One region of the Demequina ureilytica genome, then DNA from elsewhere that is predicted to be linked to it. Evidence: riboswitches for the same ligand, from Rfam matches in the RefSeq annotation. Region 1 holds a riboswitch; the other holds the start of a gene.
What was found. Region 1 has a riboswitch for cyclic di-GMP ahead of ACNI3K_RS00405 (DUF7793 family protein). Riboswitches for the same ligand answer to the same signal wherever they lie in the genome.
Positions count from the first base shown of each region.

Region 2: linked by a shared signal. The riboswitch ahead of ACNI3K_RS01070 (hypothetical protein) and the one ahead of ACNI3K_RS00405 (DUF7793 family protein) in region 1 are both predicted to bind cyclic di-GMP.

Region 1 is NZ_JBLZIE010000001.1:92,813-99,348, reverse strand. Features, by position in the region: gene ACNI3K_RS00415 (hypothetical protein) at 1-561, opposite strand, end outside; gene ACNI3K_RS00410 (DUF4062 domain-containing protein) at 1,151-2,008, opposite strand; cyclic di-GMP riboswitch class I at 2,513-2,587, shown strand; gene ACNI3K_RS00405 (DUF7793 family protein) at 2,660-3,046, shown strand; gene ACNI3K_RS00400 (diguanylate cyclase domain-containing protein) at 3,058-3,813, shown strand; gene ACNI3K_RS00395 (DEAD/DEAH box helicase) at 4,251-6,419, shown strand.
Region 2 is NZ_JBLZIE010000001.1:248,707-255,242, reverse strand. Features, by position in the region: gene tmk (dTMP kinase) at 1-553, shown strand, start outside; gene ACNI3K_RS01085 (DNA polymerase III subunit delta') at 550-1,746, shown strand; gene ACNI3K_RS01080 (alpha/beta hydrolase) at 1,794-3,341, shown strand; tRNA gene ACNI3K_RS01075 (tRNA-Thr) at 3,377-3,449, shown strand; cyclic di-GMP riboswitch class I at 4,047-4,122, shown strand; gene ACNI3K_RS01070 (hypothetical protein) at 4,137-4,643, shown strand; gene ACNI3K_RS01065 (hypothetical protein) at 4,688-5,659, shown strand; gene ACNI3K_RS01060 (hypothetical protein) at 5,928-6,536, opposite strand, start outside.

The DNA of each region.
Region 1 (6,536 bases):
AAGGAGTAGTTGCGCCGTGCCCAGGGGGTACTTGTACTGAATCCCATGGGCTGACTCGTAACCTTGCATCGCCCCAATGCCTGCTGCCGCGGACAGGTTCAGCGAGCCGAGTTGCTCAACGCTCGTCTCGACGGACATATCGAACAGCCGCAACGAGTCCTTGTACGACCCCTTGCCCGGCTTTGGACGCCAGAGCAACGGATGGTTCGAAACACCGGGGCACTTGCGATTGAAGAGGTCGACGCAGTAGGTCGAGCCCGAAGTGAGGAGTGAGTCCAGCCTCCCATGAGAGGGGTGGATCAGTAGTCGCCCGCCCTTCGATAGCAATGCACCGATCTTCCAGCCAGTCACTGCACTCAACATCTGCGACGCCAGGAGGCCATCCATATCCGCGTTCGCAACAATGGAGTGTGGCTTGCCGCTGTCGATCATCTGGCGTAGCACTGAGACGGGAGAGTCGGCCCTTCCAAGGTCAAAGACCGACTCCATGGTGGCCATGACCAGTCTGCGGCGCGCTGGCAAGGTCGCCTGTCGCAGTTGCCACGCGTTCTCGGTGCCCATGCTCGCTAGTCAACCCCATTTGGTGCTGTTAGTGCCAAGCAGTGCGTGGTTGCCCCTAGGCACCGGCTGGACTGCGGTCCACCCCGCACGGCTGTAAATCTTCCCCGGTTTGGAGGCGCTTCTTGTCGCTTCTGGAAGTGAACTCGACTTTGAACTAATCGAGAACGGCCCTCACGGCTCAACCGTCCCGGCCGACCGCTGCTTGAACAGACGCCCGGCCCTTTCGCGGGATTGACCTGCGAGTATGACCGGAGACAACTTCAGTTGTTCTCCGAACGCATCGCCATCCTCGCGACCGACGCGACGAACCTACGTGCGCCACATCAAGTGTCCAGGAAGTCCCATTCGCTACCTCGTAACCAGCGAACCGCGGAGAGTTTGCGCACCCCTGGAAGAGTTACGCGTTCGCCACTTCGGGGGTGCGACAGTTCCGCGCGCGCACGGCGGCTGCACGGACCGCCCAGGCTTCAGTGCGAGCACCGGCTCAATTGAGGCGGTCGGCCCGATTACTTTCGACGGCATAGAGCGTTTTGAACGGGCAGTCTCAACCATCACGAGCGCCACGGCCACATAGGCACGCCACTTGACGCTAGCCGATGTGGAAGTCTTTCTCTCGGCTCTCGCTGTCTTCGACCCATCGCACGCGGATGATGTCGGGATCGCTGCCGCCCCCGTGATGGATCGCGTTGATCCGGCGGGTCTGGCCTGCGTGAATTACGGTTGGGGACTTGTCGTCGAGCAGCATCATGCCCGGATTCTCGCCCACCACCTCGAAAGTGACATCGGTCGCGTCTTCCGTCCCCGCATTGGTGATGTCGACCCAACGTCGGGTTGTGTATTGGGGCTTGCCGGACTTGCTCGTGCCCTTCAACTCACGCTCTTGACGAGGCTGGGCTGAGAGTTCGACCCGGGCCCGACTCGGCACGGAGGTAAGTACCCCCAACCCGAGGCTTGAAATGTCGAACTCGACTGCTTTCCACACCTCGAACGCCAGTTGTTCAGGTGTGCTGAATTCGCCGAACAGACCTCGACTCTTCATCTCCTCCTGAAAGTCACGCAGACCGTCGAGTTGGGACGTGTCGACGTCGTGGGGAAGGGGCGAGGTCGAGAAGTAGAGGTGGACGGGCTTGCCAGAGTCGACGGCGCGCTGGATTTCCTCCACAGTGCCTGAGACGGCCTCGGGAGTCGGTGATCCAAGTCGACTACCGAAGAGCGCAAATACGATGTCACTGTCGTCGACGCCTTGCGCGTTGATGAGCGACTGTGGGTGCTCGCCGAGCACCGGTACCGAAGAGGTTTCCCATCTCCACGGCAGCAGCACGACCTGCTTGGTCTGGGTGTTCGCGGAATTCCAGTCGTTAAGTGCCTTCTCGACTGCGTCCCGAGCCTCGAGTACGTCCGATGGTGACGCAATCATTACGCGCAACACGTTGGCGGGGAAGCCCATGACAGCCAGTCTAGGGTCAGGCATTGACACCTACACCGATGGATTTCGGGATTGGGGGCTGTTGAGCGTCAAGTTGACGACTTAGCGCGACTCATACGCCCGTGGACTAATAGGGTGCGCCGTGATGGCGGGCCTATTGGCAACGTATCGTTCAGGTGTTCGGTCAACGAGGCATTAAGGCCAACGGTCGAATGACGTGATGCTGTCGCAGCCTGCAATGGACCAGTGGGCGATGCCGCTGATGATGCCGCCGTCGGCGTCTCATCCACACTCCATCCACGGGACGTCCGCAGACAACCGCGAATGCCCAAGTCCTTTCAATAGGTTGGCGCGGGGGATACTAGAATGACCGTGGCCAGTAGGGACGACCCGGCAACAGCACAAAACTTGTGGCCCGCTCTCCTAAAGCGGGTGTCGGCAGTTCGAATCTGCCCAGGCGCACCAGATATGTGAGGCTGCTCACAGCGGCTCGTGCCGAACCGCTTGAGTGCGTAAGGTTCATACTTCACGAAAAGGCAAACCCGTCGCGAGGTGGGGACGCAAAGCCACGGGACCCACGGGGTCAGCCGGGCCACCGAATAAGGGAACGCCCATGATTGCTTGTCGCTTTGCCCACACCAGTACCCCCGGCATGAGGGGGGCGGTGAATCGATGAGCGAGCCGATGCCCGAGGTGGTTCACGAGAAGTTCCGCATATGGCTGCGTCCCGACGGCGTTTTGGAGATCACCTGGGCTGCCAACGTGGCCTCGGGGCTCGAGGATGCGCGAGCGGCGATCGACGCGATGGCCGCACTCACGGGCGGGCGAGCCGCGCCTCTGATGGTGCACGTCGCGGACGCCGGGCCCCAGGATCGTGCTGCCCGGATGGAGTTCATTCGTCAGCAGGGCGTGGTGTCCGCCCTCGCCTTGATCATCGGCAATCCGCTCAGTCGCATGATGGCGACCTTCTTCATCAATGTCAGCAAGCCGGATCTGCCCACCCAGACGTTCGAGGACCCAGACGTTGCCCTCGCGTGGCTCAAGGGGCATCTGAACTGATGAGGGCGTCGATGCCACCGGAGACCGGCGGCCTCGCGGACATTGAACGTCGGCTCGAGGAAGTCGTGGGCGTCATCCAGGACATCGCGGCACTGAAGTTCGACGCGCGCGCCGCCGTCGGGCCCGCAGGCGACATCATCGACGCGGTGGCAGCCGGCGTGAACGCGCTCGGTGAGGAGATCGAGGCGTCCTACGCCGAGCTCGAGCGCCGCGTCGTTGACCGCACGGCCGAGCTCGCGATCGCCACCCAGGAGCTGAGCCGCCGCGCGTTGCAGGATGATCTCACGGGACTGGCAAATCGCGCGGCGTTCTGGGACCGGCTGTCCCAGCGCCTGCACGCCGCGGACAGACGCGTGACGGGCTTCGCGATCCTCTTCCTCGACCTCGACGACTTCAAGACCGTGAATGACATGTTCGGCCACGCGGCCGGTGATCAGCTGCTGATCGACGCGGCTCGACGCATCAGCGGCGAGCTCCGAGCAGGAGACACTGCCGCGCGTGTGGGCGGAGACGAGTTCGTCGTTCTCCTGGATGAGGTCGCCTCTGGCGAGGCCGCTCTGGCGGTGGCCCGCCGGATCGGCGACAGGCTCCGACTTTCCTATGGCTTTGGCGAGCACAGGTACTCCACCACGAGCAGCATCGGCGTGGCTGTGAGCTTTGACGGGCTGGTCACTCCCGATGCGATCGTCGCGGCGGCTGACGCCGCCATGTACGACGCGAAGCGGAGCGGGCGGGGAGCCTGCGTCCTTCACAGCGGCAACGGCTAGGAACGTGCGTCGCGCTACCGGCGCGCCGACCCCACACCGAAGTGGTGTCTCTGTGCGACGGCCACACCTGCGACGGAGGCGTTCCCACGCTCCCCCGGGCGGTCACGAACCAGCCGCTCCACCTGGAGCAGTACGATAGTTCTCGAATCAGGTGTCCACATACGGGTGTCGACAGGTCGAATCTGCACAGACGCACGGATATGTTGGGGACCGATGCTCCAGCCGCAGCATGACGGACACAGGAGCCGTAGCAGCGTGAGTGGGGCTCGTGACCAGCGGTCGTTCACACAGGGTGGACGGCCCGGCGCACGGCGAGTGACCGGATATGCCCTGGGCGAGTGCCCGTGGGGCTCCCGCAGCCGTCGTGGGCGCGAAACCGGGCACGCGGTCGAGGCGCACATGCGTCGAGCCGTGTCGAGGGTGCTCTCGGAGGATATGTGGCAAGAGCAGGCCAGCGTCGGTCCGGTCGGGCGCGCGCGGATTCGGGATCTCAGCGACGGCGCGCGCCGCGCGCCCAGGACCAAGGGCTGATCCCCGTGCTGGCGGGCATCGCCCGCGAGGTGGACGGCGCGGTCAAGCGCCCGCCCGCGCGGTCACCGGCCCGCACCAAATTTCAGGTGGTCGCGCTGCTTGTCCAGGAGGAGCGGGCCCGAGTGATGGCCGATGCCTCGTTGAGTTCTGCAAAGCGGTCGCAAGAGTTGCGGCGGCTCGATGGCGTGGCTACCCAACTCGCCAGAATTGCAGCCCGGGACACCTCGCTCCTTCAGCTGCTGGCCGAGGACGCGCAGCTGTCCCCATCGGCACGCGAGTACAAGGCGACGGTGATGCGCGCCGCGGGCCTCGAGCCGCCGGAGGAGCCTGAGCCCGTCGAGCCTGAGCCCGTCGTCGAGAAGAAAGTCGTCCCGCAATCGGTGATCTCACGCCAGATGGCGAATCCCTTCCTCGCCCCGGAGTTCGAGAGTACGAGCGACCGGCGCACTCCCCGGTCCCATCGACTGGCCGGATGGGAGCTGCTCGAGCCCCTGTTCCGGGCCTTCGAGAAGGGCTCTAACGGGACCCCTGCCTGTATGCCCCTGCCCGAGCCGGGCCCCTTGCCAGTTCTCCATGGTGACGCCCTGATGCCGCACCAGGCCCAAGTGGTCGCGGCCGCGGCGCGCGGGCATCGGACCTTCCTGCTCGCCGACGAGCCTGGTCTGGGCAAGACCGCGCAGGCACTGCTCGCCGCGCAGGCGGCCGATGCCTATCCCTTGCTGGTGGTGGTGCCCAACGTCGTCAAGACGAACTGGGCGCACGAGGTGGACTTGTGGACGCCGCAGCGCCGCGCAACGGTCGTGCATGGCGATGGGGAGCGCGTCGACGGTTTTGCAGACGTTGTGATCGTGAACTACGAGCTGTTGGATCGGCACATGGGCTGGCTCGGAGACCTGGGCTTCCGCGGCATGGTCGTCGACGAGGCGCACTTCATCAAGAACAAGGGCTCCAGGCGCTCGCAGCACGTGCTGGCGATCGCTAAGGACATCCGCGCACGCGCCCCCCGCCCCTTGATGATGGCGCTCACCGGCACGCCGCTCATCAACGACATCGAGGACTTCCGGGCGATCTGGCAGTTCCTCGGCTGGATCGACGACGACAAGCCGCTGCGCAGCCTGATGGCGGCTCTCGAGGAGACCGGGCTCACCCCAGCCGACCGGGGCTTCGATGTCGCCGCGCGGTCCGCGGTCATCAACATGGGAATCGTGCGCCGTCGCAAGGTCGACGTCGTCGCGGATCTTCCCGCGCGCCGCGTGGCGGACCTGCCGGTCGAGCTCGACGGGGCAGCGGGCCGCTCGATCCGCGCTGCGGAGGCCGCGCTTGCGCGCCGACTGGTCGCTCGCTACCAGGCCGCGATGGCTGCGCGCACGGACGACGAACCCACAGAAGGCATCGATCTCGACCTCGCGCGCCGGGTGGCGGCGGGAGAGCTCAAGGACTCGGGCCAGAAGGTCGGGGGCGAGAACGTGTTCACGATGGTCCGGAGGATCGGCCAGGCCAAGGCAGGGCCGGCCGCAGACTACGCCGCGCAACTAGCTCGCAACGTCGGCAAGGTGGTGTTCTTCGCCAAGCACGTCGACGTGCTGGATCAGGCGGAGCAGACCTTCGCGGATCGAGGCATTCGCTATGCCTCAATCCGCGGCGACCAGACGACGGCAGTGCGGGAGAAGCAAGTCGCAGCGTTCACCCACGACCCGGACGTGTCCATCGCGGTGTGCTCCCTGATCACGGCCGGCGTGGGGCTGAACCTCCAGGTCGCCTCCAATCTTGTGCTGTCCGAGTTGTCCTGGACTGACGCCGAGCAGACCCAGGCCATCGACCGGATCCACCGCATCGGCCAGTCCGAGCCGGTGACGGCGTGGCGGATCATCGCTGCGCAGACCATCGACTCGACGATCGCCCGACTGATCGATAGCAAGGCGGGACTGGCTGCTCGTGCGCTGGACGGGGCGGCTGAGGAGGACGCGTCCACGTCGACGGATGTGCAGGTGGACGCCCTGGTCGAGCTGCTGACGAATGCGCTCGTCACCGAAGGTGTGATCGCGGACACCACGGCCGCCGAACTCGGTCGATGACTGGCGCCTTATCCCGCATTGAACTGGGACGACCGCGCCTGGCTTGACGCCGGGTGCCCTTGAGGTCCACAATCCCGGTGACGGTGCGCGCCGGCTGTGCAAGCGGGCGCGCACTGT
Region 2 (6,536 bases), 160 kb from region 1:
GCGGCTGGGGCAGGAGCTCCGGCAGGCGGTGATGCACGGGGACCACGTCGCCCCACGTGCCGAGGCGCTCCTGTACGCCGCCGACCGGGCCCACCACATCGCCACCAAGGTGCGCCCCGCCATCGAGCGCGGCGCCGTGGTGGTGCAGGACCGCTACGTCGACTCGTCGATCGTCTACCAGGGCGGGGCCCGCGGGCTGGGCGACGAGGTGGAGCGCATCTCGCGCTGGGCGACCGAGGGACTGCTGCCGGACCTGACCGTCGTGCTGGATATGGAGCCGGCCGAGGGGCGGATGGAGCGCGAGCTCGACCGCGTGGAGCGCGAGACGCTGGAGCACGCGGTGCTCATTCGCTCCGCTTTCCTCGATCTCGCCGCGCGCGAGCCCTCGCGGTACGCAGTGATCGACGCCGCGCGCTCGATCGAAGACGTCGCGAGCGACGTCTCACGCGCGGTGTCCGATGCGATGGCTCGGTCGGGTCCCTGGACGGCCGATGCGCGGGCTGGGTCTGCTTCCCGCGAGGCTGAAGGGCTCGAGCCTTGGGGAACGCCGTGAGCGCAGCGTCCACCGACAGCGCAGTGCCTACTAACAGCGCCGCGCGGGTGAAGAGCGTGTGGGACGAGGTGGTGGGCCAGGAGGTCGCCATCGCGCCGCTGCGGGCGGCGGTCGCCGACTCCGGTGCCATGACCCACGCCTGGATCATCACTGGGCCGCCGGGATCGGGGCGGTCGTATGCGGCCCGCGCCTTCGCCGCGGCGCTGCAGTGCCTCGAGGGCGGTTGCGGCACGTGCCGGGCGTGCACGACGTCGCTCAGTGGAGCGCACGCGGACGTGACGCTGCTCGCCACCGAGAAGGTCACCATCAGCATCGACGAGGTCCGCGACCTGATCGCGACCGCGCAGTCCTCGCCCAGCGAGGGGCGTTGGCGCGTGATGGTGATCGAGGACGCGGATCGTATGACCGAGCGCACCTCCAACGTGCTGCTGAAGTCCATCGAGGAGCCGCCGCCGCGCACCGTCTGGCTACTGTGCGCGCCGTCGGCGGAGGACGTCGCGGTGACCATCCGCTCGCGCTCGCGTCATGTGCGCCTGCGAGTGCCGGACCCCGAGGTGGTGGCGCAGCTGCTGGTCTCGCAGGACGGAGTGGAGCCGGAGCTCGCCCGTCAGTGCGCGTACGCGTCGCAGAGCCACATCGGCATCGCGCGGCGGCTCGCCCGTGATCCCGCCGCCCGCGGCCGGCGCGACCAGGTGCTCGCGCTCGCGACCGAGATTCGCGGCGTCGGTGACGCGGTGCTGGCTGCCGCCGACCTCGTGGCAGTGGCGGAGGCGGACGCGAAGGCCTCGACCGAGGAGCGCGACGTCGAGGAGCGCAACGAGCTGCTGCGCACTCTCGGCGCCGACGACGGTGGGCGCCTGCCGCCCGCGCTGCGCTCGCAGGTCAAGCAGCTCGAGGAGGACCAGAAGCGGCGCGCGACCCGGCTCAAGCGCGATGTGCTGGACCGCGCCATCGTCGACCTGATGTCGCTCTACCGGGACGTCGCCTGCCTGCAGGTGGGCGCGACGGTGCCGCTGGTCAACGAGTCGCACCGTGGGCACGTCGAGGGCCTGGCGGGGCGCGGCACGCTGGCGGACACCATGCGGTGCCTGGACGCGCTGGCCCAGACCCGGGACCGGCTGGCAGGCAACGTCGCGCCGGTGCTCGCCCTCGAGGCGATGGCGCTCGCGCTGCGGCCCCGCACCGCATCGTAGGAATGGCGCCGCGTCCTTCGAATAGCACAGGCGCTTAGGCTAGGCGCATGATCCGCCGCGCGCCCGCCCTTGCCCGCTTGGTTGCCGCATCGGCCGTCGCCGTGCTCGCCCTCGCCGCCTGCACTCCGGACAAGACGCAGGTCTCCCCGGACGATGCCGCGCCCACGTCCACGGGGACGCCCGCACCTGGGGGGACGGGCGCATCGGGCATCTACGAGCAGCAGCTCGAGTGGAGCGAATGCGGGGAGCTCGAGTGCGCGACGATCCGGGTGCCGCTCGACTGGAGCGACGAGGACGGCGACACCATAGAGGTCGCGCTCAACCGACACCGCGCGCTCGACGCCGATGCGCGGCTTGGCTCGCTGCTCATCAACCCGGGCGGGCCGGGCGGCTCGGGGCTGGCGCTTACGGAGCCCTTCGTGACCACCGCGGGCGAGGCGCTGCTGGACTCCTACGACGTCATCGGCTTCGACCCGCGCGGGGTGGCCGCATCGACGCCGGTGCAGTGCGGCACGGACGAGCAGGTCGACGAGTACTACATCCCCGACAGGCTGATCGAGACCCAGGACGACCTTGACGAGGCCAACGAGGCCGCCGCCGACTTCGCCGCCCTGTGTCGCTTGGAGTCGGGCGCCGTCGTCGAGAACGTGGACACGGTCAGTGCGGCGCGCGACATGGATGTGATCCGTGCCGCGGTGGGCGACGAGCAACTCAACTTCTTGGGGTTCTCGTACGGCACCCAACTGGGCGCGACGTATGCGGAGCTCTACCCCGAGAACGTGGGCCGGCTCGTGCTCGACGGCGCGGTCGACTTCCTGCTCCCGTCCGTCGAGCAGGCGAGCGGCCAGGCCGAGGGGTTCGAGAACGCGCTCACCAACTTCCTGCGGTGGTGCGGCGAGCGCGACTCGTGCCCGCTGGCGGGAGGGGTCGATGCGATGAAGTCGCAGCTGAGCTCCATGATGGATCGCGCTCTCGACGACCCCTTCCCCTCGGGCACCGAGTGGGGCGTGAACGGCAACCTGTTCGTCTACGGCGTGGTCGTCACGCTGTACGACGAGGCATCGTGGCCGTTCCTCGAGCAGGCGCTCGCGGAGGTCGCCGCCTCGGGGGATGCGTCGATCATGTACGAGCTCGCGAACTTCTATCTGGACCGCGACGGCACCACCGGCGAGTACACGACGAACTCGACGTGGGCCTTCACCGCGATCGGCTGCCTGGACGACGTCCCGGGCGACGAGTGGACCATCGAGGACGTGGACGACTTCCGGGCCGAGATGCGCGAAGCGTCGCCCACGTTCGGCTGGTGGTTCGCGAGCGGCGCGGGGTGCGACGCGTGGCCATGGACCGCGGACCGGCACATCACGTCGCTCGAGTCTGCTGCGACCGCCGAGCAGATGCTGGTCATCGGCACCACCAACGACCCGGCCACGCCGTACTGGTGGTCGGAGTCGCTCGCGGAGCGCCTGGACGCGACGCTGCTCACGTATGACGGCGAGGGTCACACGGCGTACGGGCGGTCGAACCAGTGCATCATCGACCAGGTCGACGGGTTCCTTGTGGACGGCGAGATGCCGGATTCGGGAACTCAGTGTTAAGCCGCTAAGATGGCAAACCGCACCGGTTGGTGCACGCCGCCTTAGCTCAGTCGGCAGAGCGATTCACTCGTAATGAATAGGTCAAGGGTTCGATTCCCTTAGGCGGCTCGTTTGGCCCCGGTCTTGTGATCGGGGCCTTTCGTATGTCCGCCCCGGCTCCGCCTCCTTCCCCCGACCTCCTGTCCGGCACTCATGGTCGCCTGTGGCGGGTTTCGTGGTGCTGTCCGGCACTGACGGTCCGCCAGGACCGGCGGCTCCCGCAGATCCGACACCCAGCGTCCGCTAGGGCGCTAAGGCGGATAAGGGGTGTGGGGCAAGGCCCGAACGCCGCCGCCGAATCTATGCCGTAGCGGGTGACCCAACCGGGAACCCACCCTGCCGCCGCGACGACCCTGTGCCGAATCCATCGCGGTGACAAAGCCAACACGCTGAGTCCTCTGCGCGACCTAGGTGTCGGGCAGGCTCCACACAGTCCTTGCGCCGCGACAGCGGGTCACGTGACCCTTCCATGACTTGACCAGGACTGATGAGGTATATGGGCTATCGCGTCAGTGGCCGTGACGGGGCCGCAACCGGACGACGCGACGAAGACCACTGCGCGGTCGACATCCACGAATTGGCGCGCTCGCTACTGCTTCGCGTCCGAAGTGACCTACAGTCACCCGCATGGCCATCACGGCCTACCCACCCGGTCAACCGATCCGGGCGTGAAAAAGGCAAACCCGTCGCAAGGCGGGGACGCAAAGCCAACGGGACCCACGCGGTCGGCCGGGCTACCACAGAGGGAGCATTACCATGCAAAAAATCACACGCGCCATCGGCGTTGGCATTGTCGCCACCGCACTCTTCGGCGCCACCACCGTCTCTGCTTCTGCCGGGGACACCACCACGACGTTCGCGCTCGCGGGAGGCACGCTTTCAGTCGCCGCGGCTGGGAGCGCAGCCCTCACGGCGGGGAACTCGGGTGCCACGTCAGTGAGCGGTGCGCTGGGCGACGTCGTCGTCACGGACAACCGCGGAGGCGTCACGGGCTGGTCCGTCAAGGCAAGTACGAGCGCGTTCACCAACACCACCACGAGCTCCACTGGTGTGTCGTACGTGACCGGCACGGTCGCCAAGACCGGAATCGTCACGGCTACCGGCGGGACAAAGGCGCTCACCGCGGTCGCTGTCGAGGTCGTCGGCGGCACGCTAGTCGAGGGCAACAACACGGCGACGTGGAACCCGACCCTCACGGTCACCTTGCCTGCGAGCAGCACTGCCGGAACCTACACCGGGACCATCACCACCTCTGTGGCCTGAGGCAGAGGTCAGTCTTGCGTAGAGCTTTAGTAACGCTCGCACTGGTGGCCGGGGCGATGGTCCCGGCCACCAGTGCGTGGGGCGTGACTGCCGGGTCGCAGGATGAGCCTGCCGGAGGCATCGGAATCCGACTGCTCGACGCCCCGGTGGCCACTGCAGACAATCCGAGGGCAAACGTCTACATCATCGACCATGTCGCACCGGGTACGGTCATCGAGCGACGCGTCGAGGTGTCCAACGGGACGAATGAGTCCACGACCGTCACGGTCTACCCGGCAGCTGCTCAGATTAGTGGCGGCAGTTTTGTGGGGGAGCCAGAGGACGCCCCGAACGAGCTCTCCAGTTGGATCGACGTGTCCCCCTCTGCGCCTGAACTTGAGGCGGGGGAGCGGGCGGAGGTCGACCTGAAGATCGCCGTGCCGACCGGTGCAACAAGGGGTGAGCACTACGGTGTCATTTGGGCCGAGGTTTCCGATGTGCCTGAGGGGGGCGGCGTCACCGCGGTGACTCGCGTGGGTATCCGCATTTACCTTTCGGTAGGCGAGGGGGGCGTTCCACCGTCGGACTTCACAGTCGATGGGCTGACGGCGTCTCGCACCGAAGATGGCTCACCTTCTCTCGAGGCCACCGTGACGAACACCGGCGAGCGGGCCCTTGATCTGACCGCTGAGGTCAGTCTGTCTGACGGACCCGGCGGCGTTTCAGCTGGTCCCTTCAGCACCGATCCGGTGACGACTCTGGGTATTGGGGAGAGCGCACCCGTGACGGTCGCACTCGACCCCTTGCTTCCGAACGGCCCATGGCACGCCGAACTCACCGTGACAAGCGGGCTCGAGGAGCGGTCGATCGAGGCGGACCTGACGTTCCCGGAGCCGGGGGGCGTTGCTGAGGCGACCATCGACGAAGGCGTGTCTCACCTGTTCGTCATCCTTGTCATCGCCGCAGCCCTGGCAGTTCTGGCGGCCGCCATCGTCGCCATCACGATCGCTCGAAAGCGCTCGCGGGCATCTTCGTAGGCCTCGCCCGACGCGCCTGCTGCCCCGTCAGACGCTGGCGGTCAGAGCCGCTCCAGTCCATTGGCGGCTCGTTCGGCCCCGGTCCTGCGACCGGGGCCTTTCGTGTGTCCCGGGGGCGCCCGATGCGCGGGCCGGGTCATCCTTCGCTGTCCGGCACTCACGGTCCTCCAGGATCCGTGACTCCCTCAGATTCGACACTGGGCCATCACTGGGACGCTACGGCGGTCGCGGGGGCCGGGCCTTTGCCATGCGCGCCAACCGCGTTGCGCTAGGGAGCGGTGATCGGCTCGCCGCGCGCGCCGTCGATGACATCGCGGTCGCCAAGCGGCTCCTCGAGCGTCACCACGAACGGCGTGGGCGGGTTGCCTTGGCAGGTCTGGTCGCCGGATTCGGGCTCGATGCCGAGGGTCACCGTGACCGCCGCCGCGGTCTCCGTGTGAGAGACCAATTCGATGCGCCCGTCCGCGGGCCGGCCTGAGTTGCAGCCGGCCTCCGTCACGAGGAGGTGTAGCTCGGTGGTGTCAGCGCTGGGAGGGGTCGCAGGGTCAAGCTCCACCGTGGGGACGGTGAGGTCACCCAGGTCGATCGTGAGGCTGCAGCCGCCCCCGGCCATCACGTACCAGCCATCGGGAATGTTGGATGCGCCCTCGACGCGGCGCACCTCGAGGAACTCGCGGTAGGTGCTGCCCAGGTCCTCCTGCGCGGCCAACTCCGCGGGCGCCTCCCTCATGATGGCGATGCCGTCCTCCCTGAGCTGGGCCAGGTACCAGGCGTCCGGATCCTCGAGCTCCAGCGGCTTGCCGTCGTCGTACATGGCCGCGTCGAGCATGGCCGCCGCGTCACCGGTGAGATCCGCCACCGGTGTGGCCTCGGCGAG